DNA from 2 places in the Shewanella polaris genome. Region 1 is predicted to be linked to the other one. Evidence: predicted binding sites of a transcription regulator. Region 1 holds the regulator's gene; the other holds the start of a gene.
The links. Region 1 encodes LexA, which represses DNA repair genes until DNA is damaged. Its sites were predicted from a motif close to TACTGTATNNNNATACAGTA; they were not measured.
Positions count from the first base shown of each region.

Region 1 (15,072 bases):
AGATAGACGGTAACCCGTGAGTAATTTCGTCTCCGGTTGAGAGCTTGCTGATGCTTCTGACAATTCAACTTTTGCCAACATTTCTTCATAAGTGAGCGCTTGTTGCTGTTGGCGCTGAAGTAGTGAGCTTTGCCACTCTTGTTTAAAGGTCGCTCGTGATAACTGCCATAATCCTAACTTGACCAACAAGCTAAACACGACCAAAGTAATGATTACGAATAACACCCGAGACACACCCACACTTTTAAAAGGATTGCCTGTGACAACACCTTTCATCGTTAAGTTAGTTTTAGTCTCGTTGCTTGTATTCATATTATTTAACTTAGGTAGGGCCTTATTTATTATGGTTAAGGGCGAGCATCAACAATCAATGAGTCGTTTTCTTGGCCGGCGCGTGTTGTTTTCTGTTGTCGTAATAATGGTATTACTGGTGGCCTTGGGGCTTGGCTACATTCAGCCAAATCCCAGACCTTATTAGTGTTGATTTACAACACATACACAAAGATGAATAAGCATAACCACACCACATCAACGAAGTGCCAATACCAACTCCCTGCCTGAAAAGCGAAATGCTTATCGGGCGTAAAGTGACCCTTCACAATTCTGAGCCATAAAATAATCAAGAACAGGGTACCAATTGTTACGTGCATGCCGTGAAAACCAGTTAACAAAAAGAAGGTGTTGCCGTAGACACCAGAAGAGAGCGTAAGCCCCATTTCTTGGTAGGCATGGCTATATTCTTCAACTTGTAAACTGAGAAACGCAATACCCAGGATGACCGTCAACGCTAACCAGATTATCAAAGGTTTACGATTGGCTTTTTCAAGGTTGGTATGAGCAAAGTGCAAGGTAACCGACGAGGTTAGCAGGATAATAGTGTTAATTAACGGCAAACCCGTCCATGGCATGGCTTCGGTTGCGGTACCATCGGGTGTTTTCACCAATGGCCACATGGCCTCAAATGCAGGCCACAAGACTTCATGGGTCATGGCATTGTTAGATGCGCCACCAAGCCAAGGTACTGAAATCATTCTGGCATAAAATAAAGCGCCGAAAAATGCTCCAAAAAACATAATCTCTGAAAAAATAAACCAGCTCATTCCCTGTCTAAATGAACGATCCATTTGCGGTGAATACAGTCCAGACATGGATTCATCAATAACGGTCTTAAACCAGCCGAAAATCATAAAGATAATCACGGCCAAGCCGGTTATTAAAATATAGCCGCCAGAGGTTTTTTCAGTGGCTAATTGTTGTACGTAGTTGCCTGCTCCGAACGCAATTAAAAATAAACCTATAGCACCGATTATCGGCCAGGCACTTTGGGCTGGCACATAATAAGTTTGATACTTTGTCGTCATTTTGCTGCTCCTTGCTCTATGGCGGTCGCCTGTCTGTCGGTGATGTCATAAAGGGTATAAGAGAGAGTCAATGTGTTAATGGACGCTGGTAAGTCAGGATCCACGTAAAAAATCAATGGTAGTTCTGCTGTTGCTGCTGCAGCCAAAGGTTGTTGATTAAAGCAAAAACATTCCGTTTTATTGAAGTATGCCGCCCCTTGCCCTGGCGATACCGAAGGGATTGCTTGGCCTACGGTGTCACGTGTCGACAGATTTTTAACCAAAAATTGTGCATGAGTTAGCTCACCAGGATGCACACTTATTTTGTTCACTTTAGGGCTAAATTCCCATGGCATACCAGACTGAACTTGAGTGACAAATTCAATGGTTACGGTTCGGTTTTTATCAACCACCACCGCTTCATAACTACTGGCGCTATTTTGGGTTTTGCCATTAATTCCCAATGTATCGCAAAGCACGTCATAAAGTGGTACAAGCGCAAAACCAAATCCAAACATACCTATTGACCCAGCAATCAGGATGATTAATAGCTTACGATTTGATTTTGTTGGCTGTGTCATCTCATTTAATCTCCGGTGGAGTGGTAAACGAGTGATATGGTGCAGGGCTGGCAATCGACCATTCCAAGCCTTCGGCTGCTCCCCAGGGGTTATCTCCAGCAGGTTTTCCACCTTTAATGCATTTGAGCACAACGGCGAGGAATATCAGCTGAGACAAACCAAATGCAAAACCTCCAATAGACACTATTTGGTTCACATCGGCAAACTGTACCGCGTAGTCAGGGATCCTACGTGGCATACCCGCTAAACCTAAAAAGTGCATGGGGAAAAACAATACATTGACGGATATTACCGAGCACCAAAAGTGCCATTTCCCCAACGTTTCGTCATACATATGGCCAGTCCATTTAGGCAACCAATAATAAGCGGCTGCCATAATGGAAAATATTGCCCCAGTGACGAGCACATAATGGAAATGAGCCACTACAAAATAGGTGTCGTGGTATTGGAAATCAGCAGGCGTAATTGCCAGCATCAGGCCAGAAAAACCACCTATGGTAAACAGAATAATAAACGCTACAGCAAACAGCATTGGTGTTTCAAATGTCATTGAACCGCGCCACATGGTTGCCACCCAATTAAATACTTTTACCCCCGTGGGTACGGCAATTAACATGGTGCAATACATGAAGAATAGTTCGGCGAACACCGGCATCCCAGTCGTGAACATGTGATGCGCCCACACTAAGAATGACAACACGGCAATACTGGCAGTGGCGTAAACCATTGAAGAGTAACCAAACAGCTTTTTACGGCTAAAGGTTGGCACTATTGCGGAGATAATACCAAATGACGGTAAAATCATAATGTAAACTTCAGGATGACCGAAGAACCAGAAGATATGCTGGAACATTACCGGATCACCGCCTCCAGCAGCATCAAAAAAGCTGGTACCAAAAAACTTATCGGTTAATACCATGGTGACCGCACCCGCGAGTACCGGCATCACTGCTATCAGTAAGAAAGCGGTAATTAACCAAGTCCACACAAACAAGGGTAACTTCATCCACGTCATGCCTGGAGCACGTAAGTTTACAATGGTGACAATGACATTAATTGCACCCATTATTGAACTTATGCCCATGATATGAATGGAAAATACAAATAATGCGGTACTGTCAGGGCTGTAAGTGGTTGAGAGCGGGGCATAGAATGTCCAACCAAAGTTAGGTCCACCGCCTTCCATAAATAACGAACCCAGTAACATGGCAAAGGCAAAAGGTAAAATCCAAAAACTCCAGTTGTTCATTCGTGGTAATGCCATGTCTGGTGCCCCAATCATCATAGGTATTAGCCAGTTAGCTAAGCCCGTAAAAGCGGGCATTACTGCACCAAATACCATAATGAGACCATGAACAGTGGTCATTTGATTAAAAAAGTTAGGTTCTACTAGCTGTAATCCAGGCTGAAATAACTCAGCTCGAATGACCATTGCCATTGCGCCGCCAGTGAGAAACATAATGAAACTAAACCATAAATACAGAGATCCGATATCTTTATGGTTAGTGGTGAGTAGCCAGCGCATTAGCCCCTTTGGAGCGCCGTGATGATCATCATGGGCGGTTGCAATTGTATCGTGCGTTGTTGTGCTCATTGTTTTCCCTTACTGTCCATGGCTAGCGACATCGGCAGGTTGCACCGCCTCGCCAGAATTATTGCCCCACGCATTGCGCTCATATGTAATCACTGCCGCCATCTTTCGAGGGCTTAATTGACTACTAAATGCCTGCATTGCAGTACCTGGTTTTCCGTGCATAACGATATCGATATGTCCGCTAACCGGTCCGCTAACAACAGGGCTACCAATAAGTGAAGGGAAAGCGCCAGGTAAACCTGCGCCAGTGGCTTGGTGACATGCAGCACAAGTCGTGGCATAAACCTGCTCACCTTCGGTCATTAATTGCTCCATGGTTAACGTGGGCAGATCTTCTGCTGGAGCAACTTTTGCTACGGTTTCGACAGCTTGAGTGGCTTTCTCGGTAACCGCATCGGTAATGTCAGTTGTCGTGGCTGCAATAGTGCTTGTGACATCAGCAACTGCTTTGTTTGCTTCTGTTTTTGCCTCGTTACTGCCTAAAAATTTCCCTATATCAGCAGCTTGTACAAGATCTCCGCTATTATTGCCCCAAGCATTACGTTCAAAGGTAATCACTGCTGCAATTTCTTGGGCGCTAAGTTGTTTTGCAAAGGCCTGCATTGCGGTACCTGGTTTACCGTTTATGACGATATTTAGATGGCCTTCAACAGGGCCTTTTATGATAGGGCTGCCAATTAATGATGGGAATACACCAGGAAGACCCGCACCATTAGGTTGGTGACAAGCAGCACACCTAGCAATATAGATTTGTTCACCTTGTGAGGTTAGATCTCCGAGTGACAGGGTTTGGGTCATTGATGCCGCCGCCGCAGCAGCGGCATTGCTTGCTAGTTGTTTTTGTTCAACTAACCAATTATCAAAATCGTCCTCCGACAATGCTTGCACTACAATCGGCATAAAGCCATGGTCTTTACCGCATAATTCGGCACATTGGCCGCGATAAATACCGGGCTTATCAATACGAGTCCAAGTTTCATTAATAAAGCCTGGATTAGCATCTTTTTTAACGGCAAAAGCGGGCACCCACCATGAGTGGATAACATCATCAGAAGTCATCAAAAAACGTACTTTTTGGTTAATGGGGAGTACTAGTGGTTTATCAACTTCAAGGAGGTAATGTTCTCCTTTAGCCTCACTACCGTCAATTTGTTCTCTGGGGGTAGATAATGAGCTGTAAAATTCGATGTCTTTATCAAAATAGCTGTAATGCCATTTCCACTGCGACCCGGTAATTTTAATGGTGAGATCAGCATCGCTGGGATCTTCCATAGCAATTAAGGTTTTGGTGGCTGGAATAGCCATGGCGATTAAGATGATAAAAGGAATGACGGTCCAAGCAATTTCCACTTTGGTACTTTCATGAAAATTGGCCGCGACTGCGCCTTTTGATTTGCGGTGGTAAATCATTGAATAGATCATGATCCCAAACACCACTAACCCAATGGCACAACAGATATAAAGAATCGTCATGTGGAGGTGATAAACCTGACCACTGATATCTGTCACGCCTTGAGTCATGTTGAGGGGCATTGCTGTTGCCCCAAGCGGAAGTGCTACACACACAACCAGTAAACAATACAACCATTGCTTCACAAGACTGCTCCTCTGTTAATTGCAAATTGCAATTACAAAGAAAAGTCACACAGTAATTCTCTGCTCTATGCAAACTCTTCGGTTCCCGAAAAAAGTTTGATGACCTCAAAGTACCTTGGTGGTTGTAAACAGACGGTCTACGGTTTTATTGTTAGCTGTGCACCACGCTTGTACCTACGACTGAACTTATCAATTTGTGTTGACGTTTTCCCATCGATGACTATTAAATCTGCCATTTACGTCAAATTAAAGATAAAAAATTGTTTCATCCTTGTTAATTACATTACTTGTAGATTAAGGATTGATCAAGATCACTTTTTTTCTTAATCGCCTGAAAAAGGTGAAAAAAAAGCCCTGAATTCAATACAGGGCTTGGTAATTAAGGGTTTGTGCTTAGTGAAACGAGCAAAAATTACTTGTTCCATTTGCTAAGGTAGGGCTAACAAGTTGATGTTTGTGAGGTAAGTGAGTATTCACATCTTCAATTATGATCCCTAATGCACGTGCGCTTTTGGCTACTATTTCCAAACGGCGACTATCGCGAGCATCAAGTGAGCTTGTCCAAGTTACTACTGCACTAGATGTACCACTAGTGAGTGCTTTTTCCATGGCCCATAATGTCTCGACTTCATCTTTGGTGTGAACTAGTAAAATGCGATCCATTCTCACTCCGGCACTTGCCAGCATATGTTTATAACCAATGTGAGGTGGGCTAATGAGTACAATCCAGCGGCCTTGTTGGCTTAACGTTGCTAATTGACTACACAATTGACTCAGCTCTGCTTCACCTTGGGTAACCGTTTGCAATGTTTGAATGGTTTGGTTGCCCTGAAGTTCTGTGTCTGATAAATCTACCCATAAGCCAGGGTGGCGTGGGGCGATGCCCATTAGTTTGTTCATAACCAATCTCCATTACGGATAACACCAACGGCAAGCCCTTCGATAGTTAGGCTTTGGCAACTTAAATCTACTTTTATCGGGTTGTAATCTTCATTTTCTGCATGCAGATAAATGACGTTACCTTTTTGTTCAAATCGTTTTACGGTGACGTCATCGTCTATTCGTGCCACCACAACTTGGCCATTACGTGCTTGCTGCATTTTATGTACCGCGAGGAGGTCGCCTTCTAAAATGCCGATATTTTTCATGCTGTCACCACGAACCCGCAATAAAAAATCCGCGGCAGGTTTAAACATATTGGGGTCAACTTGATAATAGTTTTCCACATGTTCTTGGGCCAAGATAGGCTCTCCAGCAGCAACTTGCCCAATGAGTGGTAGACCGGTTTCAATCTGTTCTTCATGAGGTAATCGTATACCTCTAGAGGTACCAGGAATGATCTCGATAAAGCCTTTTTTGGCTAATGCTTTTAAATGCTCTTCGGCGGCATTAGCACTTTTAAAGCCAAGACGATTCGCAATTTCAGCTCGAGTGGGTGGCATACCTGTTTCGGCGATATTGTTTTTAATTAAGTCTAATATTTCAGCTTGGCGCGGCGTTAACGGTCTCATGACAATTCCTGTCTTTTTATACAGTGACTGTCATTATATACAGTGATTCTGTTCGCGCAAGTATTAACCAACTGTTTTTTGTTATTTGTTTGTACAAATTGATTTAATTTACTGTTATAAAGCATTATTTTATATTTTAACTTTGGGGTGTGACTTCTAAAGAAATCCAAAATGTAAAGATAAATAAGCCAGATAGTGTAAGCGGGGTTGTTTCTGGTATCCTATGCAACAATATTATAGTGGCTTATGTTGCGAAAATAACCATGTCAAAACCTGATTCAATATTTTTACGAACATTAAAGTGGATTCAAAAATGGATGGTGCAAACGATTGTTGTACCACATGATCCTTTTGATGACCTCAATATAGATCCGACTAAACCTTTAGTTTATTTGATGAAAACGGAATCTATTAGTGATATTGCCGCCTTGAGCGAAATCACAGAGGGCTTTGGTATGCCTAGTCCTTATGAACCATTAAAGCTTGATGGCTTGCAAGTGCCTCGTGTTGTTTGTTTAGAGGGGCGCAAACCATTATTTGGTAAACGCGAAAGTGGTGAAAAATTCATTAATTATTTTACCAGTCTATTATCTCTTCATCGTGAGAACTCTGAATTAGATATTCAGTTGGTTCCTGTTTGTCTTTATTGGGGACGTACCCCAGGGAAAGAAGATGACAGCATGAAAGCGGCTGTATTTGAAAGAGAAAATCCAACATGGCTACGTAAATGGTTAATGATTTTATTTTTAGGACGACATAATTTTGTCCAGTTCTCTAATGCATTATCGCTTCGTTATATGGCCGATGAACACGGTACAGATAAAAGAATTGCTCACAAGTTAACCCGTGTTGCACGAGTGCATTTTCGCCGTCAACGCAAGGTAATGACAGGACCACAGTTACCTAATCGAAACGTATTGTTTGCTTCTTTACTAAAATCTGAGTCTATCAAGAAGGCGATAGAAGAAGAATCGACAAGCAAAAAAGTCTCGGTGGAGAAAGCTCGCGAAACTGCTATTGAATATCTTGACGAAATTGCTGCTCATTATTCCGATAGCTTAGTGCGCATAGCTGAACGCTTTCTGACTTGGTTATGGAATAAATTATACAGTGGCATTAATATTAAAGGTGCCGAACAGGTAAGACAGTTACATCATGATGGCCATGAGATTGTTTATGTGCCTTGTCATCGCAGTCATATGGATTACTTATTACTGTCGTATATTTTGTATTACCAGGGCATGGTTCCTCCACATATTGCCGCGGGTATTAACCTTAATTTCTGGCCTGCAGGACCGATGTTCCGTCGTGGTGGGGCATTCTTTATCCGCCGTAGTTTTAATGGCAATAAACTGTATACAGCAGTCTTTCGTGAATATTTAGATCAGTTGTTTGCTAAGGGTTATTCCGTCGAATATTTCACTGAAGGTGGTCGTTCGCGTACCGGACGCTTGCTGGCGCCTAAAACGGGTATGTTGGCCATGACTATTAACAGTGTGTTACGTGGGATAGAGCGTCCAGTGACTTTAGTACCTGTGTATTTAGGGTATGACCATGTTATGGAAGTGGCTACTTATCATAAAGAATTAAGTGGTAAGAAAAAGAAAAAAGAATCTGTGTGGCAGGTATTTGGGGCAATTAGTCGATTAGGTAATTTTGGCCGAGGTTATGTCAATTTTGGTGAACCCATTAATCTACAGCACTTCTTAAATCAGCAGGCACCGGAATGGCGTGCTGAGCTTGCAAAAGATCCCGATCAAAAACCGTCGTGGTTTACGCCATCGGTTAATTCATTAGCTAACCGCGTGATGACTAATATTAATGGTGCAGCCGCCGCCAGTTCGGTGGCATTGACCAGTTTGGTGTTATTGGCATCAGAGCAAAATGCGTTGGAAAGAGGCCAGTTAGAACGTCAGCTTGATTTGTATTTAGCCTTACTTAACACCGTGCCATATACCGATTTCACATCTGTAGCAGAAGGTAATGGTAAATCGATTGTTGATCATTGCTTGTCGTTAGATAAGTTTGTTAGTAGCAAAGATCCTATTGGCGAAATTATTTCGGTCGATGAGAAAATTGCTATTACTATGAGTTACTACCGTAATAACATTATTCACCTTATGGCGCTTCCTTCATTAATTGCCAGCTGTTTGGCTCACTATGATGTATGCGATCGTAAACGCATCCATGCGGTTGTTATGGATTTATATCCGTTACTTAAAGCCGAGCTTTTTATGGGCATTGATGATGTACCTGCGCATATAGATAGCATTTTAGAATTTATGGTTGAACAAGGTTTATTGAGTGGTGAAGATGATTTTGTCATCACACCTCGTCATATCACGCAAGTGTTGCTTCTTGCTGAAACCATAAATGAAACCTTGCAGCGATATGCCATTATCTTCAATTTACTGGCGATCAAGCCTGATCTGGAACGTTCAGAACTTGAAACCGATAGTCATTTATTAGCCAAGAGATTAGGCGCATTACATGGCATTACTGCTCCAGAGTTTTATGATAAAAAGCTGTATAACACCTTGAGTGTGAAACTGAAGGAATTGGGTTATTTAAGCAGTGACGAACATCGTTCTGAAGTAATCAGAATAAGAGATAATGTTAATAAATTACTAGGATCTTCAGTAAGGCAAACCATTGTTGATAGTGTGCAAACGGAGCACGGATAATAATGGCTAACCATATGAATGGAGCTAAGCATCGTGTCGGCGGTAAATCTGTACTGGGCGGGGCGATGATTATTGCCGGAACAACGGTTGGTGCGGGAATGTTTTCGTTACCCGTAGTTGGAGCCGGGATGTGGTTTGGTTATTCAATAGCGATGTTACTAGGCGTATGGTTTTGCATGTTGATGTCGGGATTGCTGTTACTAGAAGCCAATCTGCATTTTGAACCGGGCGACAGTTTTGACACCTTAACTAGAGTGACTCTAGGGCAGTTTTGGCGAGTGGTTAACGGCTTATCAATTGCCTTTGTGTTGTATATTTTAACTTATGCATATATTAGTGGTGGTGGGTCGATTGTTAATCACAGTTTATCTGCTCTTGGCGTAAGTTTACCCCAGAGTGTGGCTGGTTTGGTATTTGCAGTCGTCTTGGCTCTTGTGGTGTTTATCAGCACCAAAGCGGTCGATCGGATCACCACGATTATGCTCGGTGGTATGGTCATTACTTTCTTTTTGGCTATCGGTAATTTATTAATCGACATCGATCCGATAAAGCTAACATCTCCCGATGGCGAGTCGCGGTATTTACCTTATTTACTTGCCGCAATTCCGTTTGGCTTAGCGAGTTTTGGTTATCACGGTAACGTACCTAGCCTAGTAAAGTATTACGGTAAAGATGCCCGAACTATCGTGAAGGCTATTATTGTTGGCACCAGTATCGCATTGGTTATTTATGTGTGTTGGTTAGTGGCTACAATGGGGAATATTCCTCGGAGCCAGTTTACTAATATCATTGAACAAGGCGGTAATATTGGTGTGTTAGTCGCTGCGTTGTCGGGAGTGATTACCAGTCACTGGCTTGATAACATGTTATCCCTATTTGCCAATCTTGCTGTGGCATCATCATTTTTAGGTGTGACATTGGGTTTATTCGATTACCTTGCTGATTTATTTGGTTTTGATGACTCACGTAAGGGGCGTTTTAAAACTGCAGCGGTTACTTTTATACCACCGACTATTTTGGGATTATTATTTCCTAATGGTTTTATTATTGCTATTGGTTTTGCTGCATTAGCTGCAACCGTGTGGGCGGTGATTGTGCCTGCATTATTAGCTTACAAAATTCGGCAGCAACACCCAAATTCAAAAGGCTTTAAAGTACCAGGTGGAACACCTCTTATTGTTGTTGTGATATTATTTGGTGTTATTACAGCAACTTGTCACTTATTGGCTATGGCGGATATTTTACCGGTATTTAAGTAGTCGCTAATTACGATAATAAACTAACAGATGATTAAAAAGCCTTCGTATGAAGGCTTTTTGCTTTTTAGTGAATATCGACTTAACTTAGCGCAAATCATTATTCACTTTCCATTTTATTTTGGCCTGCATTTTAGGTTGTCATTTTTATAAGGATTAACACAATGAAAGTACAACAATATCAACAAGGACAACCATGTTGGCTTGAACTAGCAACCCACGATTGGGCAGCGGGTAAAGCATTTTACCAAGGATTATTTGGCTGGGGGGCCGATGATACGCCTATGCCAGAAGGGCATTACACCATGTTGCAAATTAACGGTGATGATATTGGTGCAATGTACCCCATGCCAGAGAATATGCAGGATTTACCGACCCACTGGACAATCTATTTTGCTGTCGACGATGTCAATGTGTCAGCTGAGTTAGTTAAGCAAGGTGGCGGTGAAGTATTAGCTGGCCCTCATTCTGTTGGTGATGCGGGTCTTATGGCATTGTGCAGCGATCCAGAAGGCTGCCGTTTTGCATTGTGGCAAGGACAAGATCACATTGGTATCAAGCGGGCACAAGAGGCCAATACATTATGTTGGGTTGAGTTAGCATGTCGAAATACCGCTGCAGCGAAACAGTTTTATAGCCATGTATTAGGCTACCAAACCAAGCTAGCTGACATGGCTGAGTTTGAATACACACAATGGTATGTCGGCGAGCAAGCTATTGGTGGCATGTTAGAGATGACCGACGAATGGGGCGATGCTCCTGCGCATTGGATGAATTATTTTGCTGTCGACGATTGCGATGCTTCAGTTGCAAAAGCCCAAAGTCTAGGGGCTACTGTCTGTGTGCCTGCGACCGATATTCCTGATGTAGGTCGTTTCTCTGTTCTTAATGATCCACAAGGCGGTTTTTTCTCAATTATTACGTTATTGGATCCGACAACATAATCACGGGTAATAATGTCTCTCGAGCAATTTTAACCAGCGATCCATGCAAATATGGGCATCCTGACGATATTGTGGCGTGTCGTGAAAAGAAACAAGATGAAGTGGATCGACTTAATGAGTCAATTAGCAACAAGACTAAATATAATTAATTTCCTGTCCCGAGTTCAGATTAAGTAATCCTGTCCACCCCGACAACAAACATCCCTAACCTATTAAATAGCTTAGGGATGTTGTCATTCGTAATGTCTTAATTTTTAGGCAGTTTACGACCATATATCAGTAAATATATCGCTGGAATTACAAATAGCGATAATAGTGGCGCAGTCACCATACCGCCCACCATAGGTGCAGCAATTTTTTGCATCACCTCATTACCCGTACCACTGCCCCACATGATAGGCAGTAAACCAAAAAATATGGTCGCGACTGTCATGGCTTTAGGGCGAATTCGCATTACAGCTCCTTCAATTAATGCTGCTGTTAAATCCGCTTTACTGTGGTAGTTATCGGCTTGTTTATAGGCCTTAATACTATTATTAAGGTACACTTGCATCACCACGCCAAACTCAGCCGCGACCCCTGCTAATGCAATCATGCCGACCGATACCGCAACTGAAAAATTAAAGTCCAGCCCGTAAAGCAACCACGCACTACCAACCAATGAAAAGGGCAAACTTAACATGATCACAGATGCTTGGGTTACTGAGCTAAATGTCATCATCAGCAGCATAAAAATTACTGCAAGCATTAATGGGATCACCATTTCCATTTTTGCATCAACTCGTTGCATGTACTCATACTGTCCAGCAAAACTATAGCTATAGCGTGGCGGAAGGGAAATCTGTTGCTTGAGAGCCTTTTCTGCTGTGACGATGTATTCACCAATTGAAATATCTTTCAGATCGACAAACACCCACGAGATAAGGCGACCATTTTCACTGGCCAGCATAGGGGCGCCATCACTAATGTTTAAGTCTGCTAAATAACTTAAGGGTAAGTACTTGCCCGTTTTGGTCATCACAGGTAAATTTCTGAGTTTCTCAATGTTGTCACGTAGCTCTCGCGGGTAACGTATATTGATTGGATAGCGTTCTTGACCTTGAATCGACTCACCAATAGTCATGCCGCCAATCGCCATTTTGACTACATCTTGGATGTCTTTTAAGGTCATGCCATAACGTGCGGCATTTTTAAGATCGGGTGTTATATCAATATACCGTCCGCCGCTACTGCGCTGTGAAAACGCTGAGGCCGTGCCGGGTAATTGGCTCACAACCGCTTCTATTTCAGCACCGATGCGTTGTAGTTCCTCAACATTTGAACCCGATATCTTTATGCCAACAGGCGTTCTAACACCTGTGGATAGCATATCGATGCGGGTTTTAATCGGTTGCACCCAGGCATTGGTCATTCCTGGAATACGCACGGTTTTTTGCAGTTCTGCAATAATGCTTTCTAAGGTTACGCCTTCACGCCATTCAGTATTCGGTTTGAGCATAATGGTAGTTTCGAGCATCGTTAGCGGTGCAGGGTCTGTAGCGGTAATTGCGCGACCGACCTTACCAAATACCCGCTTAACTTCTGGAACGGTTTTTATCAAACGGTCTGTTTGTTGCAATATCTCCGCTGCTTTGCCAGCACTGACGCTAGGTAACGTTGTCGGCATATAAAGCAGATCACCTTCTTCTAAGGTGGGCATAAATTCCGATCCCATTTGGCTTAATGGATAGTAAGCACTGAACAACACAATGATGGCTAATCCAATGGTGATTTTAGGAAAATTAAGTACCCACTTTAGTGATGGCTGATACATTGCTATTAGTACTCGGCTGATGGGGTTTTTACGTTCATCAGGGATTTTCCCGCGGACAAAATAACCCATTAATACCGGGATCAAGGTAATCGCTAAGATTGCCGATGCCGCCATGGTGAAGGTTTTGGTAAAGGCTAGCGGGTGGAACAAACGCCCTTCTTGTGCTTCAAGGGCAAATACCGGCGTAAAGCTCAAGGTAATGATCAATAAACTGAAGAATAATGCTGGGCCGACTTCAATAGAGGCTTCTTTTACAAGTTGCCAATGGTCTTCCCCCTCGGGAGCCTTACCGTGCTTGTGGCGATAATGTTCTAAATGCTTATGGGTATTTTCAACCATCACAATCGACGCATCAACCACTGCACCAATGGCAATGGCAATGCCCCCTAGGCTCATAATATTGGCATTGACACCAATGAGATTCATGGCGATAAAACTGATCAAAATCGAAATAGGTAAAGTGATAATAGCAACTAATGTTGAGCGAGCATGCAGTAAAAATAATAAGCAAATGAGCCCGACAACCAGCATTTCCTCTAGCACTTTATGGGTAAGATTATCGACTGAGCGTAAGATTAAGTCTGAACGGTCATAAGTGGTGACTAATTCAACTCCATCAGGCAGTCCATTACTAATTTGCTTGAGTTTTTGCTTAACATTATTAATGGTTTCAAGTGCATTCTCGCCATAACGCATCACTACAATGCCGCCGACGACTTCACCTTCACCATTCAGTTCGGCAATACCACGACGGGCCGCTGGTCCGGTTCTTAGTTGGGCTACATCTTTCATTAATACTGGGGTGCCAGTTTCAGATAAAATACCCAATGGAATTTCAGCAAAATCGGCAATGGTTTGACGATAACCACTTGAGGTGATCATATATTCAGCTTCGGCCATTTCAATGACTGAACCACCAGTCGAGCTATTGGAATTATCTAAAGCATTTTTAATGGTCATTAAATCTATTTGGTACAGAGCCAACTTATGCGGGTCGACAACCACTTGATATGTTTGTTCCATACCGCCAACAGTGGCAACTTCTGATACACCAGCAACACTTTGTAATTCGAGCTTTAAAAACCAATCTTGTAACGAACGTAATTGGGCTAAATCATATTGACCATTGCGATCGACTAAGGCGTATTGAAAAATCCAACCCACACCAGATGCATCAGGGCCAATGCTTGGTGTGACACCTGCTGGTAGTTGATCTTGGGTTTGCGATAAATATTCTAAAACCCGTGAGCGAGCCCAATAAATATCGGTGCCATCTTCAAAAATGACGTACACAAACGAATCACCAAACATCGAAAAGCCACGCACCGTTTTAGCACCTGGCACGGCAAGCATGGCAGAGGACAAAGGATAGGTAATTTGATCTTCAACCAATTGTGGTGCTTGACCTGGATATGACGTTTTAACAATGACTTGCACATCTGATAAGTCAGGCAGCGCATCGAGCGGTGTCGTGCGCATGGCTTGATAACCCACTAACGCTATAACGACGGTGAATATTAACACCATCACGCGTTGTTTTATCGAGGCACTAATTATTTTTGCTAACATGACAGTGCTCCTTAGTGCTGGTGAGCATCGGTTGTGGCATTTTCACTGGTCGAAGTGTTATTGCTTAACCTTTGTAAACTACCTTGAATGCTGGCTTCAGAGTCCAGTAAAAACTGCCCAGATATGACGACTTTGTCATGTTCATTGAGCCCCTCTAAAATCTCAGCCTTACCGCCCGACATGA
Region 1 covers NZ_CP041036.1:270,952-286,023, forward strand. Annotated here, with positions in the region: gene FH971_RS01175 (SURF1 family protein) at 1-312, opposite strand, end outside; gene FH971_RS01180 (DUF2909 domain-containing protein) at 260-478, shown strand; gene FH971_RS01185 (cytochrome c oxidase subunit 3) at 486-1,361, opposite strand; gene FH971_RS01190 (cytochrome c oxidase assembly protein) at 1,358-1,921, opposite strand; gene ctaD (cytochrome c oxidase subunit I) at 1,923-3,515, opposite strand; gene coxB (cytochrome c oxidase subunit II) at 3,525-5,111, opposite strand; gene FH971_RS01205 (cell division inhibitor SulA) at 5,505-6,011, opposite strand; gene lexA (transcriptional repressor LexA) at 6,008-6,622, opposite strand; gene plsB (glycerol-3-phosphate 1-O-acyltransferase PlsB) at 6,886-9,306, shown strand; gene mtr (tryptophan permease) at 9,309-10,565, shown strand; gene FH971_RS01225 (VOC family protein) at 10,727-11,506, shown strand; gene FH971_RS01230 (efflux RND transporter permease subunit) at 11,754-14,888, opposite strand; gene FH971_RS01235 (efflux RND transporter periplasmic adaptor subunit) at 14,900-15,072, opposite strand, start outside.

Region 2 (15,072 bases), 1.5 Mb from region 1:
TCGCCCATTAATTTAGTTTGGTGAGCAAAACCATCCCAGTCAGACTCGTCAAGACCATCTTCGATAGAAACGATTGGGTAGCGTTGAGTAAGACCTTGTAAAAAGAAGTTAAATTCTTCAGAAGTGAATTTTTTACCTTCACCTTTAAGATCGTAGATGTTGGCTTCTTTGTCGTAAAATTCAGAAGCCGCACAATCCATAGCTAACGTGATGTCTTTACCTAGCTCGTAACCTGCATTGGCTACAGCAACTTTAATTGCAGCAAGTGCAGCTTCGTTAGATGCTAGGTTTGGGGCAAAACCACCTTCATCACCTACCGCAGTTGAATGTCCGTCAGCTTTAAGCACTTTAGCAAGGCTGTGGAATACTTCCGCACCCATACGTAGACCTTCACGGAAAGTCTTTGCGCCAACGGGTTGGATCATAAACTCTTGAATATCAACACTGTTATCAGCATGCTCGCCACCATTGATGATGTTCATCATTGGAAGAGGCATAGAGTAAACACCTGGTGTACCGTTTAGATCTGCAATGTGAGCATATAAAGGTACGTGCTTAGCTGCAGCGGCGGCTTTTGCGATAGCGAGAGAAACAGCAAGAATAGCGTTAGCGCCAAATTTTGCTTTGTTTTCGGTACCGTCTAAGTCAATCATGATTTGGTCAAGTTCAGCTTGATCCAAAGCATCTTTACCTTTAATCGCTTCTGCAATTGGGCCATTTACAGCAGCAACAGCTTTTAATACACCTTTACCTAAGTAACGTGCTTTGTCGCCGTCACGAAGTTCTAATGCTTCGCGACTACCAGTTGATGCTCCAGATGGTGCAGCAGCCATACCAATAAAACCGCCTTCTAAATGTACTTCTGCTTCAACGGTTGGGTTACCACGCGAATCCATAATCTCGCGACCAATCACTTTAATAATGTTAGCCATAATATCCTCATACTGTGTAAGTAAATTAAAAATTTAAAATAAAAGTTAAAAGCCAATACCAATAAAACCGCTAAAACAACAAATATTGTTGATTTATTGGTATTAAACTTTCAGTTTAGTAATTTTATTCTATTGTAAGGTAGAGTAGATCGAATTGGTCTTTGCTTCAACTTAGTTTTAACCGCAATGAGACATCATAATAGCGATTATCTGATTTATACACATATCTTACACAAAAAAGCCGCTAATGCATGCATTAGCGGCTGTCTCAATTAGCTGATATCGCGTTTTTGATACGCATAAGAAGCAGCAATAAAGCCTTCAAATAATGGATGACCATCTCGTGGAGTTGAAGTAAATTCAGGGTGGAATTGACTCGCAACAAACCATGGATGATCAGGCAGTTCAATCATCTCAATTAATTTACGATCAGAAGACAAACCACTGAACACTAAGCCGGCTTTTTCCATACGTTCGATAAAGTTATTATTCACTTCATAACGATGACGATGACGCTCTACACACGTAGCTGAATTATAAGCTGTTGCTGCTTTTGTGCCTTCTTTTAAATGGCATAACTGAGCGCCTAAACGCATGGTGCCACCTAAATCTGAAGACTCATGGCGTTTTTCAACATCACCTTCTTCGTTAATCCATTCAGTGATTAGACCCACTACTGGATAAGGTGTTTGTGAATTAAACTCTGTTGAGTGAGCACCATCTAAACTTGCTACATTACGTGCAAATTCAATTAATGCTACTTGCATACCTAAACAAATACCAAAGTAAGGTAGATTATTTTCACGGGCAAATTTAGCGGCAAAAATCTTACCTTCTACGCCACGCTCACCAAAGCCACCAGGTACTAAAATACCATCAAGGCCTTGCAACACTTCTTCGCCTTTAGCTTCAACAGTTTGTGAATCAATGTACTTAATGTTCACTGTCACACGTTTTTTTATACCCGCATGTTTTAATGCTTCGTTAACAGACTTATAAGCATCAGGTAATTCAATGTACTTACCTACCATACCTATAGTGACTTCACCATTTGGATTGGCTTCTTGGTAAATAACGTTTTCCCACTCAGACAAGTCAGCTTCGTTACATTCTAAATTGAAACGCTTGATCACTAACTCATCTAATCCTTGCGAGCGTAATAACGCTGGAATTTTATAGATACTATCAACGTCTTTTAATGAAATAACCGCACGTTCTTCTACGTTGCAAAATAACGAAATTTTAGCTTTTTCATTAGCAGGAACTGCACGGTCGCCACGACAAACCAGTACATCCGGTGCAATACCAATAGAACGCAACTCTTTAACGGAGTGCTGAGTTGGCTTGGTTTTAATTTCACCTGCAGCGCCTAAGAATGGCACTAAGGTTAAATGCATAAATAAAGTACGCTCACGTCCTAGCTCGGCACCCAATTGACGAATAGACTCTAGAAACGGTAATGATTCAATATCGCCTACCGTGCCACCGATTTCCACAATCGCCACATCATGCCCTTCACCACCCGCGATTATTTTTTCTTTAATCGCATTCGTAATGTGGGGAATAACCTGAATGGTTGCACCTAAATAATCACCACGACGTTCTTTACTAATGACTTCTTCGTAAATACGGCCTGTAGTAAAGTTATTACGGCGGTTCATTTTGGTGCGAATGAAGCGTTCGTAATGACCTAAGTCGAGATCGGTTTCAGCACCATCTTCAGTCACGAATACTTCACCGTGCTGAGTGGGGCTCATAGTACCCGGATCGACGTTAATATATGGGTCAAGTTTCATAATGGTTACATTGAGGCCACGCGCCTCTAAAATTGCTGCTAGCGAAGCTGCTGCAATGCCTTTACCTAGTGATGAAACAACGCCACCAGTAACGAAGATATACCTTGTAGTCATGCTGAACCTGAGAAATTAGATTGGAAAATTACGTGCTTGTAAGAAAGCACTAGGACGGGGCGATATTATAGCAAAGCCACCTTGATTCGACAAACTTAAACGCGCTAATTTTAGCTAATTTGCTTTTTCATAATGCTTTATTAAATTCCAGTATCCGTCTAATTCAGTCAATGTATGTTGTTGTATGGTTTTGCCACTATCCGCTACACATTGCTCTACCCCTCTAAATCTGCGTTCAAACTTATGATTGGCTTGGCGTAAAGCTTGCTCAGGATCGACCTTTAAATGCCGAGCAAGATTAACCACGGCAAACAATAAATCACCCATTTCATCGACGATTCTGGGTTGATAAAAATCAGGATCTTCATGTCGTTTGTTAACTTCAACCAATACTTCATCGATTTCTTCGTGGATTTTGGCCACCACAGGATCAAGCTCGGCCCAGTCAAAACCGACTTTAGCCACTCTATGTTGAATTTTTCGCGATCGAGACAACGCGGGTAATGCTTGAGGAATATCATCTAAAGCAGAGTGCAGTTGTTTTTGTTCGCGCTCATTAGCTTTTAACTTATCCCACGCTTGGCTTAAGTCTTGAGTATTAATAATCGCCACAGTGGCTTCACTACCTGATTGACCAAATACATGAGGATGGCGACGAACAAGCTTATCGTTAATACGCGCCACCACGGTGGAAAAATCAAACTTACCTTGCTCTTGTCCCAGTTGACAATAAAACACCACCTGAAACAGTAAGTCACCGAGTTCATCAGGTAACTCTTCCCACGCCTGCCTCTCAATCGTATCAACAACCTCATAAGCCTCTTCTAAGGTAAAGGGCACTATACTGGCAAAATCTTGGGCAAGGTCCCACGGACAACCAGAATCAGGATCGCGTAATTGTTGCATTATGCTGAGTAACGATTGAATATCTGCCACAATAATGTCCTCTTTATTGAATAAAACTGAATGAAAAAGGCACCTAACAAGTAGATGCCTTCTCGATCAACACATGATGTTAGTTATAATCGACGCGACTCAATAACACCGTCAACTTGCGATAATTTAGCCAGAACCCGTGATAAACCATCTAAATTGTACAGTTCAAGTTCAAGCTCAACCGTTGCGGTTTGGCTTTTAACATCAGAAGAAGAACTCATGGCCATCACATTGGATTTCTCAGCGGCAAGTACTGTGGTTAAATCGCGCAATAAGCCACTACGGTCATTGGCAAGTACCCTGACACGAATACGATAACCACCGGAGTAATTCTCACCCCAAATCACATCGACACTTCGTTCTGGATGAGCACGCATTAACTCTTTGACTTGCTCGCAATCACTACGATGTACAGAAATACCTCGTCCCATGGTGATATAACCAAAAATTTCATCGCCAGGCACTGGCTGGCAACATCGAGCAATGTGGCTCATTAAATTGCCGACACCATTAACTTCAACTTGACCTTTGTCAGATTTCTTCGGTTTATGTGTCGATTTCTTTATGATGTCTTCAAGTAAGTTTTCGTCAGTCTCTTCTACTTTGCGAATTTTGGTTTCAGTGAAGTTAACCACTTGGTTTAAGCGTAAGTCACCCCCACCGATGGCGGCCAACATGTCATCCATGGTATTTAAATTAAAGCGTTCAACAGCCACTGCGGCATCTTTAACTTTTAGGCCAACTCGGGCTAATTCTGATTCAAGCATCTCTTTACCCGCAGCAATATTTTTATCGCGGTCTTGTTGCTTAAACCAATGTTGGATTTTTGAGCGTGAACGTGACGATTTTATATAACCTAAACTAGGGTTGAGCCAATCACGTTTAGGATTGGGCGTCTTTGAGGTGATAATTTCAATACGCTCGCCAGTTTCAACCTGGTAAGTAAATGGAACAATACGGCCATCGACTTTTGCGCCAATGCACTTATGCCCCACATGCGAGTGAATATAGTAGGCAAAATCGAGCACAGTTGAACCTAACGGTAAATCAACAACTTCACCACTTGGCGTAAAGACATAAACTCGGTCTTCAAACACTTGACTGCGAACTTCATCAACCAAATTACCACTTTCGGCAACGTCTTCTTGCCATTGTAAAATCTTACGTAGCCAATTAATTTTTTCTTCGTAACCCGTTTGCTTAGTGTTACCCGCACCTTCTTTGTATTTCCAATGCGCTGCAACACCCAGTTCAGAATCTTGATGCATGGCTTCTGTACGAATTTGAATTTCGACTGTTTTGCCTTCAGGGCCAACCACCACAGTATGAATAGATTGATAACCGTTAGGTTTTGGATTGGCAACATAATCGTCAAATTCACGCGGAATATGATGCCAGAGATCATGCACAACCCCTAATGCACCATAGCAATCTTGTAATCTTTCGGTCACGATACGTACCGCACGAACGTCAAAAAGCTCATCAAATTTAAGATCTTTGCCTTTCATTTTACGCCAAATACTGTAAATGTGCTTAGGGCGACCGTACACTTTTGCGCGAATACCATCACTATCTAAACGTTGTTGCAACTGGGTGACAAATTTGTCGATAAACACTTCTCGGTCTACGCGTTTACCATCAAGCTGTTTGGCAATGTCTTTATAAACAGTTGGATGCAAGTAGCGAAAAGAAATATCTTCAAGTTCCCACTTTAATTGACCAATACCTAAACGATTAGCTAATGGCGCATAAATGTCAGCAATTTCACGTGCTACCAGCACCCGAGTTTCTTCATCGGCATTTTTGACGGCTCGCAATAAATAAACACGTTCGGCTAATTTGATGACTACGGCGCGAACATCTTCAACCATTGCGAGGAGCATTTTACGAATATTGTCTATTTGAGGTTCGGCATCACGAGCGTTTTGACTGACTTTTAAAGCACCGATGGCGTCCATGGTGACGACACTGGCAACTAACCTAGCGAGGTTTTCACCATATTGCTCTAAGATTTGCTCTTCATTAAGCACACCCGCTTCCAATAACACAAATAGTACTGCGGCTTGCAGTGTTTCAATGTCCATATTCAACGGCGCTAAGATTTCAATCATTTCGCGAGCACGCGCAAGCAGCTCAGTATGAGCCTGCTTATTTTTAACAGGTAAAGCTTCAACTTGTTGGATCAGCGACAATAACGTTTGCGCGTCGTCTTTGTCGTCGATATAACGAGCTACCCATTCATCTAATTGGAATGCTTGCGTATTAAAATGTGCTTCGCGAACAGATACCATGAACCCTTCCTTAGCCGCATGACCGACTGACATCCAACCATATTCACACTTGGCATACTGTGTTGATATGGTATTAACAATAACTAAACGACCTATCTTGAAGCTCTACACACTTTTGTCAATTTAATAGCGTTTAGTTGAACAAATTTTTAGCATATTGCACATGTATGACTAAAACAGGCAGCTTATTACTTTAATTAAAAAACTGGCACCTAATTACTGTAATTCAAATAACACCATGGCTTCAATATGATGTGTCTGTGGAAACATATCCACTAATCCAACTTGGGTAATTTGATAACCGTTAGCTAATAATACACTACTGTCACGCGCTAAACTGGCTGGATTACATGAAACATATACCACTTTTTTAGGTTGCATTTTCTGTAACCACTGTAAACTTTCAAACGCGCCCGCTCGAGCAGGATCAAGTAATAGTTTATCAATTTTGCCTAACCAAGTTTGCGTTGATAGATCGGCACTTAAATCTGCATGATAAAAACTGACATTATCCAGTTGGTTGTCGACCGCATTTTGCTTGGCTTGTTGCACCATTTCGGGCACACCTTCAACAGCGATAACCTCCGCCGCTTTTAATGCCAACGGTAAACTGAAGTTACCTACACCACAAAACAAATCTAAAATACGCTCACCGGCCTGAGGCTCTAACCATTTGATGGCTTGATCCACCATAGCCTGATTAATGACTTCGTTTATCTGAACAAAATTACCTGGTGTAAACGAGCAACGTACAGACTCCTGCGCCAGATGATAATAAGGTAGCGTTACCTCGTCATCAGCTTGTAATAACGGATACAGTTGAGTTAACTGCCCTTCATCATCTTGCAATAAAAAGTGCAGTTGATGTTTTTCAGCAAAACCCGTTAACCAACGAATATCTGATGCAGGCAATACTTTAGTCACTCTTAACACCGCAAAATTACCGTTATCGGCCTGGGTAAGTTCAACGTGACCTAAACTAGACTTGGCTTTAAGTTGATTTAAATTAACTGCCAATGGTGTAATTAATGCCGACAACGACTCTGCTAATACTGGACACTGTTCAATAGAAACAATTTTATTGCTATTGCCTGCACGAAACCCAAGTTGTAAACGCCGAGTATTTTTATCAAATAATGTTGCCAGCCTTGCGCGCCGACGGTAATGCCACGCATCGCCCACTATGGGTTTAGCAATAATATCGGCATCAATGGCTTCTGCACTCGACAGTTTGCTAATAAGGTCCACCAAAGCAGCCTGCTTATGATCGCGTTGCGCATTGATGTCCATATGTTGTAAATCACAACCGCCACATTGATGATAATGCGGGCAATGAGGTTTGACTCTATCAGCGGATGCAAGATCAATAGCGATTAGCTTGGCTTTAGCATAGCTTTTCTTTTGTTCCACAAATTGTACCGTGGCGGTCTCGCCAGGTAACACGCCAGGAATAAACACCACTTTGCCTTGATGTTGCGCAATCCCGGCACCTAAATGATCAAGTTGAGTAATGCTGAGGCTTAGCTTTGCTGATAATTGCTTAGATTTGTTCGGTTTTGCTTGGAAAAATTGTGCCATTTAGGCCTCAGGTATTAAATAAAAAACTAGTCAAGAGTGCGCCATTTCTGGCAGTCTAGACCCAATAATCGCGATTTAGCCACAGGGACACACCTAACCGCTATGAAAAGTACCAACAATATGACCAAATACAGCCTACGCTCTTGGGTTCTGGTACTTGCGTTAGCGCCCACTATTGTAGTGGGTATTCTACTTGGAAGTTATTTCACGATAAACCGCTTTTATGAATTGGAACAAACCTTAATTGAAAAAGGCAGCAATATTGTTGAGCCGTTAGCCATTGCCAGTGAATTTGGTATTATCAATCAAGATCGAGAATCGACTAAACGCTTACTCGCCGCATCACAAATAAACAACGCATCCCTTATCCTATCTATTGCTGTATTTGATGCCGAAAACCAACTCTTTGTCACCTCGCATTACCACAAAGATTTTGAAACCATGCGTTATAAACAACCGTTGGCGAACTTAATCGGTACAGAACATCAAACTATTGGTGATACCTTAATCATTCGAGTGCCAATAATATCTCATACTGGGTTAGAACCAAAATATGTTACCCGGATAAATAGCCAGAATGACGACGGCACCGATAATGCGTCTTCAGCCAATGGCATCGTTGCACCTATTTACAATAATCAACAAGAACAAATATTAGGATATATTTCAGTATTATTGAATAAAGAAAATGCCTTGCTTGAACAACATCGCGCTGCAATAGCCGCGTTTATTATCGTATTGATTGGCGTACAATTTAACTTATTTTTCACATTCCGCTTAGTTAAACACGTTAACTACCCCATTACCGAAATGGTCCGAGTCGTTGCCAAAATTCGTGAAGGTAAACTTGATACTCGCTTAGAGGGCAACTTGATTGGTGAACTTGATCTGCTTAAACGAGGGATCAACGCAATGGCTGGCTCATTGTCTGAATACCACGATGAAATGCAACAAAACATTGATCAAGCAACCTCTGACTTGCGCGAGACGCTTGAGCAAATTGAAATTCAAAACGTCGAGTTAGATATTGCTAAAAAACGAGCCCTTGAAGCAAGCCGAATAAAATCAGAGTTTTTAGCTAACATGTCGCACGAGCTACGCACACCACTCAATGGCGTTATCGGCTTTGCAAGACAGTTATTAAAAACACCACTGCATACTAGCCAGCTAGACTATATAAAAACCATTGAACGCAGTGCCAGTAACCTACTCGGTATTATTAACGATATTCTCGACTTCTCTAAACTAGAAGCCGGTAAAATGATATTAGAAAAAATGCCTTTTGCGCTGCGTGACACGCTTACGGAAACGCTGACTATAATTGCGGGTAGTGCGCAAGAGAAAGGATTAGAACTGGTTATCGACATTGATGCTAATGTGCCTGAAAATGTCAGTGGCGATGCAATGAGAGTCAGCCAGATTATTACTAACTTAGTCGGCAACGCTATCAAGTTTACCGACAAAGGCAGTGTGATACTCAAAATACACTTAGTGGGCCAGGACGAAGATAATATTACTTTACGCTGCGAAGTTATTGATACTGGGATTGGTATTGATGAGAGCCAGCAAGAATATTTATTCCAAGCATTTGGCCAAGCTGACTCATCCATTTCACGTCGCTTTGGTGGCACCGGATTGGGCTTAGTGATTACTAAACGCTTAATTAACCAAATGGGTGGCCAGATAGGCTTTACATCGGCCCCCAATAAAGGTTCCAATTTTTGGTTTATTCTCCCACTTGGGATCAGTCAATTTGAAATTGGTGAAGTATTGCCAGTTGATGCATTGCAACATAAATCAGTCTTATTATATGAACCACGGGAATTAACTCGCGATACTTTAAATCGCCGTTTAGTGTCATGGCAATTAATTATCACTAATGTTGCCAACCCAGAAAACCTTACCTCTGTTTTACACACTAAAAACAGCAAATTTGATTACATCATCATGAGTTGCCATGGTTTTGCTGACACAGCGTCTTTTATTGATTTATTACAACGAGCCAGACAACATACCGACTGTCTCATTTTATTGCACGACTGTTTAGATCAAAACATGATTATCAATGTGTTAAAAGTCAATGCAGATGTGTTGCTCAGCACCCCAGTAAGCGATTTAACCCTAGCGCATCATTTAATATATCCACCAGTGCCTTCTACTTTTGTGAGTTTACCAGAACAAATAAGTCAAGATGTCACACCTCGCCAAAATGCATCAGTATTAGCTGTTGACGACAATATCGCCAACCTAAAATTAATTGATACTTTACTAAAAGAATTAGTGGTTGATGTGGTTACCGTCAATAATGGTGCGGATGCAATAACGCAGGCAAAGAAACGCGCATTTGACTTAATCTTCATGGATATTCAAATGCCTGGAATCGACGGTATAACGGCAACGCGACAAATACGCTCAGAATCACTCAACCGTAATACTCCAATTATCGCTGTAACTGCGCATGCTATTGCTGAAGAGCGCGATAATATTTTATCCAGCGGAATGGATGGTTTCTTAGCCAAACCCATTGACGAATTGTCCTTAAAAAGTGTTATCAGTCGATGGATGAATAAGCCACAACTCACCCATTTTGATGCCCAAATATTGAATTGGGATTTATGTTTAACACAAGTCAATCAGAAAACCGATTTAGCGTTGGATATGCTAAAGATGCTGGTGAACTCATTACCAGAAACAACAAAAGCTATCGAAAAAGCATTACTGACAAGAGATGCAAACCTACTACTTCAAGTCGTACATAAATTGCATGGGGCAACATGTTATTGCGGCGTACCAACAACACAAAAACTGTGTCGAGATATAGAGTCTGGATTAAAACATAAAATTGACCTTAATGACTTAGAACCTGAAATACTAGAGTTACTTGATGAGTTAACTAAGGTAGAATTAGCAGCAAATCAAGTGATAAATCAGCTATCAGTGGATACTCCAAATGACCAGTAAATCCGGTTTTTTTAAACGCCTTAAAGCATTATCGTTACCGCAAAAGCAGCTTTTTGCCCTAGCGCTATGTCAACGTATGCTCCCGAACTACCAACTTTTTTCTGAAGTGTGTGAATTCGGCCAACCTCAAGTATTAAGTACAGCATTAGATTTGTTATGGCAAAGCCAGTATGACAAAAAACTTAAATTCAATATCGATGTGCATTTGCAGCGTCTCGATGAAAACACTCCTGAGCCGAGCGAATTTGAAGCCTATGGAGCTTATCCAGCAATGGATGCTGCTGTCGCGATTGCCAGCCTTATGGGAGCGATAGACGGTAAGATTGAAGAAGATATAACGAATATCAGCAAGTTATCATCGAGTACTGTGGCCAATTATATTGAAGCCATTAGTGATGAATCCTTAATGGATGAAGCGCTCGATGAGTTTGTATTTTCACATCCAGTAATGGAAGAAGAAAAACAATTACAAGCCATGTTACTCGATATTATCGAAGCAAATCCGGAAATAAATAGTGAATTAGTTAAAGGTTTACGTAAAGATATTATTGAAGCTGGTGTGTCTAATATCGGTATTAGTCTGTAATACACAGTCTAAGCCTTGCAATAAACATTGTTTAGCCTGAACTTATTCAGGCTTTTTATTGAGTGCCGCCCATGAGAAGAATTTTTTATCAAGGTTTCACCTTCAGTAATGCTAATGGTAAGACTGATGACTGGACGCTAGTTATTGGCAATCAAGTACGAGTTGGATCGTTATTTGAACTAAGAAGACAAGTACACTTTTTTACTGAGCTAGGCATATTACCTCCGCCTAAAGTATCAAAGGCCAGTTTAAACAATAAATCAAAAAAATAATCACCGTTTAACTTTAGCCTAATTGCATCCGCCTACCAAAAAGCAGTACAGTGACCTTATTACCATTTTGTTAAGGAATTGCGAGGGATGTCCAGTATTCTTACCCCGCTAATCGCTGTTTTTATAATTATGCTGCTTGGCAGTATTGTTCAAAAATTGAGACTGTTGCCACCAGATACCGATCTGATCCTCAATCAATTTGTCTATTACATTGCCTTCCCGGCAATTTTACTGATTGTTTTAGCCGAAACTCGTATTGAAGATATTATTCAATGGGGCTTTATTGGCGCATTTAGTCTCGCGATGGTCATCACTTACGCCATAGTGATTGTTGTATCACTTTGGTGTGCTCCAAAGCAGCAAGCTGTTGCCGCCATGCGAGCCTTAAACGCCACATTTGGCAATACCGCCTTTATTGGTATTCCATTACTGAGCTTGTTATTCCCAGGACACAAAATGGCATTAGTTGCGGCTTCAATTGCCAGCTTACTGTCGGTGTTCATGTTTGCTTTTGCGTTAGTGTCTATTGAACTTGCCAGCCGAAATAAACAATCAACCGACCACGCTATCGCCATCATGGGTAATGCACTGTATAAAAATCCGATTGTGCTAGGCAGCCTCATTGGTATCACCTTATCAGCATTGCATATCACCTTACCTGAAAGTCTGGCTTTGGTACTTCACCAAGTGGGTAACACCTCCAGCCCTTGTGCACTATTTGCTATCGGCATGGTACTTGCCAAGGCCTTAAGACATCAATCTTTCGCAAAAATGTTCAGTCTTCGCCTGATTACAGAATTGAGTTTAATTAATTTACTCAAATTAATTATTCAGCCTTTTATTGCCTTTGGATTACTCAAATTATTTGGCGTAGAACACGAATTACTGATAATGGGAGTACTTTTAGCTGCATTACCCACGGCAGCAAGTGTGTATCTACTGGCAGATCGCTACCAAATTAATGCTAATGGAAGTGCCCAAGGGATTTTATATGGCACATTAGTGACCTTTATTAGTTTGCCTATAATAGAAATACTATTAAAATCCACTGGTTAATCATTAACCGCTAGCAGGCGATAAAATAGTCAGTGATAATTTCACACCAACTACTTTACTGTATATAAAATCAGTATATACTGTTTATCAATACAGTGGTTTGAACGTTTCATTGACAAGGATTCACTATGCTTTGCCAACTCAGCATCAATAATTTTGCTATCGTGCGTTTTTTAGAACTCGACTTTAAAGCCGGTATGACAAGCATCACCGGAGAAACGGGTGCAGGTAAATCGATTGCTATCGATGCCCTAGGATTGTGCTTAGGAAACCGCAGTGACGCAAACACCATCAGACCAGGTGCAACTAAAACAGAAATTAGTGCAAGGTTTACCCTCCATGATGTCCCTTTAGCCAAACGCTGGCTAGAAGACAACGATCTCGATGCTGAAGATGAATGTATATTGCGTAGGACTATCAATAATGACGGTCGCTCGAGAGCCTATATCAATGGTAATCCAGTCCCTGTAACCCAATTAAAATCAGTAGGTCAGCTCCTCATTGGTATTCATGGCCAACATGCTCATCATGCCATGCTTAAAAATGACCATCAGTTAGCTTTACTCGACAGTTATGCCAACCACAAGCTACTGATAGATAGCGTTAGTGCCAGCTATCAACGCTGCAAACAAGTGGAAAACGAGCTAAAACAGCTTGAACAAGCTCAGCATGAACGTATTTCGCGTCAACAGTTACTGCAATATCAAGTAGAAGAACTTAATGAGTTTAATTTAGGCATAGATGAATTTGATGAAATAGAACAAGAACACAAGCGCTTAGCCAATGGCACAGATTTAATTGAACGCTGCCAAGCGGGTTTACATTTATTGACAGAAAGTGATGAAGGCAATATAGAATCTCTACTCAATAAAGTGGCCAGTATTGCTGATACGCTTCAAGGCTATGATGAATCCCTTGCGCCTATTAGCACTATGATCAGCGATGCGTTAATTCAAGTACAAGAAAGTGCGAGTGAAATTGAAAGTTATTTAAGCAGTTTAGAGCTTGATCCAGAACATTTTGCCTATTTAGAAAAACGCCTTTCAACAGCTATGCAATTGGCACGTAAGCATCATGTGAGTGCTGATAAGCTGGCACTACATCATCAAGCCTTGATGAGTGAATTGGCAGAACTTGCTGACGACGAGACTAAATTAGATGGTATAAGACAGCAACTTGAAGACACTAGAAACGCCTATTTAACCAATGCGCAGAAACTTAGTCAAAGTCGTAGCCGTTATGCTAAAGAATTAGACAAGCTAGTTACCCAGTCTATCCATGAGCTCAATATGCCTAAGGGTAAATTTACTATTCAAATTAATCATAATCCGGACAACATTTCAGTTAATGGCTGCGATAGCATTGAATTTATGGTGACCACAAACCCTGGGCAACCATTACAACCGATTTCTAAAGTTGCCTCTGGCGGTGAGTTATCGCGTATTGGATTAGGGATTCAAGTGATCACAGCTAAAAAAGTGGCAACACCGACATTAATATTCGATGAGGTTGATGTCGGTATTTCAGGTCCAACGGCTTCTGTGGTTGGACGCATGTTGCGCAGCCTCGGAGAGTCTACTCAAGTGTTGTGTGTCACTCATTTACCCCAAGTTGCGGGTAAAGGTCATCAACATATGTTTGTAAACAAATTCAATAAAGCGGGTGCCACAGAAACTACGATGCAGGCATTAGATAAAGATCAACGGGTTAATGAATTGGCACGCTTACTAGGTGGAGACGTGATTACTGAAAACACCTTAGCTAACGCCCGAGAGTTATTACAATAAAGGTCATGACTTATCAAAAATCAAGCTGCATGTTACCATTGTGTTAAATGGATTTTGCGGATAAAGAATGATGATGTTGTTAAAAACGATTGGTGTGCTGGTTGGATTAATAAGCAGTTTATTAGTATTTGCCGTTGTCTGCTTAGTGGCAATCAACGCTTCCGACAGAACAAAGTCTCCTAATACGTTATTAGTTGAAAGCTGGCTAAAGCAGCAACCTGTTGCATCGAGTGAAAACGGGGTTGAGTATGCTATGAAGATGCTGAGCACTATCGAGGGTGCTAAATCGAATCCACAAGAAACATCGCTCAGCTTTAGTACTCAACAAACTAAATTAATTCGCGACTTTAAAGAAGCTTGCCACTTAGCATATTGGGAAACTTGCAATGAGTTTTTTAATCGTAATAGTGAAACAATTAACCGTGCTATTAATGCCCATCAAGCCAATATTGATAAATACAATATATTAGTCGCTATGCCTGATTGGCAAGAAAATGATCAGTCTTTAATCCCTCAAGATCAAATTCTCTGGTCTCAACTGTTTCAGTTAAGAGAGCTAAGTTTACTTGAAACGATGAATCGCTCGGGATCTATTGCCAGCAAAATAGGGGTTGATGCTGCAATAGCATTCCTAAACAAAGAAACGCATTTTTGGAATAATGTATATCACTCATCGGGATCGTTACTGGTTCATATGATTGTCAGTGGTGTACTGAAGGAGCAACTCCGCTTTGCGGGTACTTTAGCTCAAAGCAATAAAGAA
Region 2 covers NZ_CP041036.1:3,414,231-3,429,302, forward strand. Annotated here, with positions in the region: gene eno (phosphopyruvate hydratase) at 1-932, opposite strand, end outside; gene FH971_RS14825 (CTP synthase) at 1,205-2,842, opposite strand; gene mazG (nucleoside triphosphate pyrophosphohydrolase) at 2,957-3,778, opposite strand; gene relA (GTP diphosphokinase) at 3,862-6,069, opposite strand; gene rlmD (23S rRNA (uracil(1939)-C(5))-methyltransferase RlmD) at 6,286-7,647, opposite strand; gene barA (two-component sensor histidine kinase BarA) at 7,750-10,608, shown strand; gene FH971_RS14850 (YjaG family protein) at 10,598-11,194, shown strand; gene FH971_RS14855 (DUF3319 domain-containing protein) at 11,266-11,466, shown strand; gene FH971_RS14860 (AEC family transporter) at 11,554-12,522, shown strand; gene recN (DNA repair protein RecN) at 12,651-14,309, shown strand; gene FH971_RS14870 (hypothetical protein) at 14,377-15,072, shown strand, end outside.
Region 2: a site for LexA is predicted at 12,601-12,620, ahead of recN (DNA repair protein RecN). Genes of this name have one in related genera too.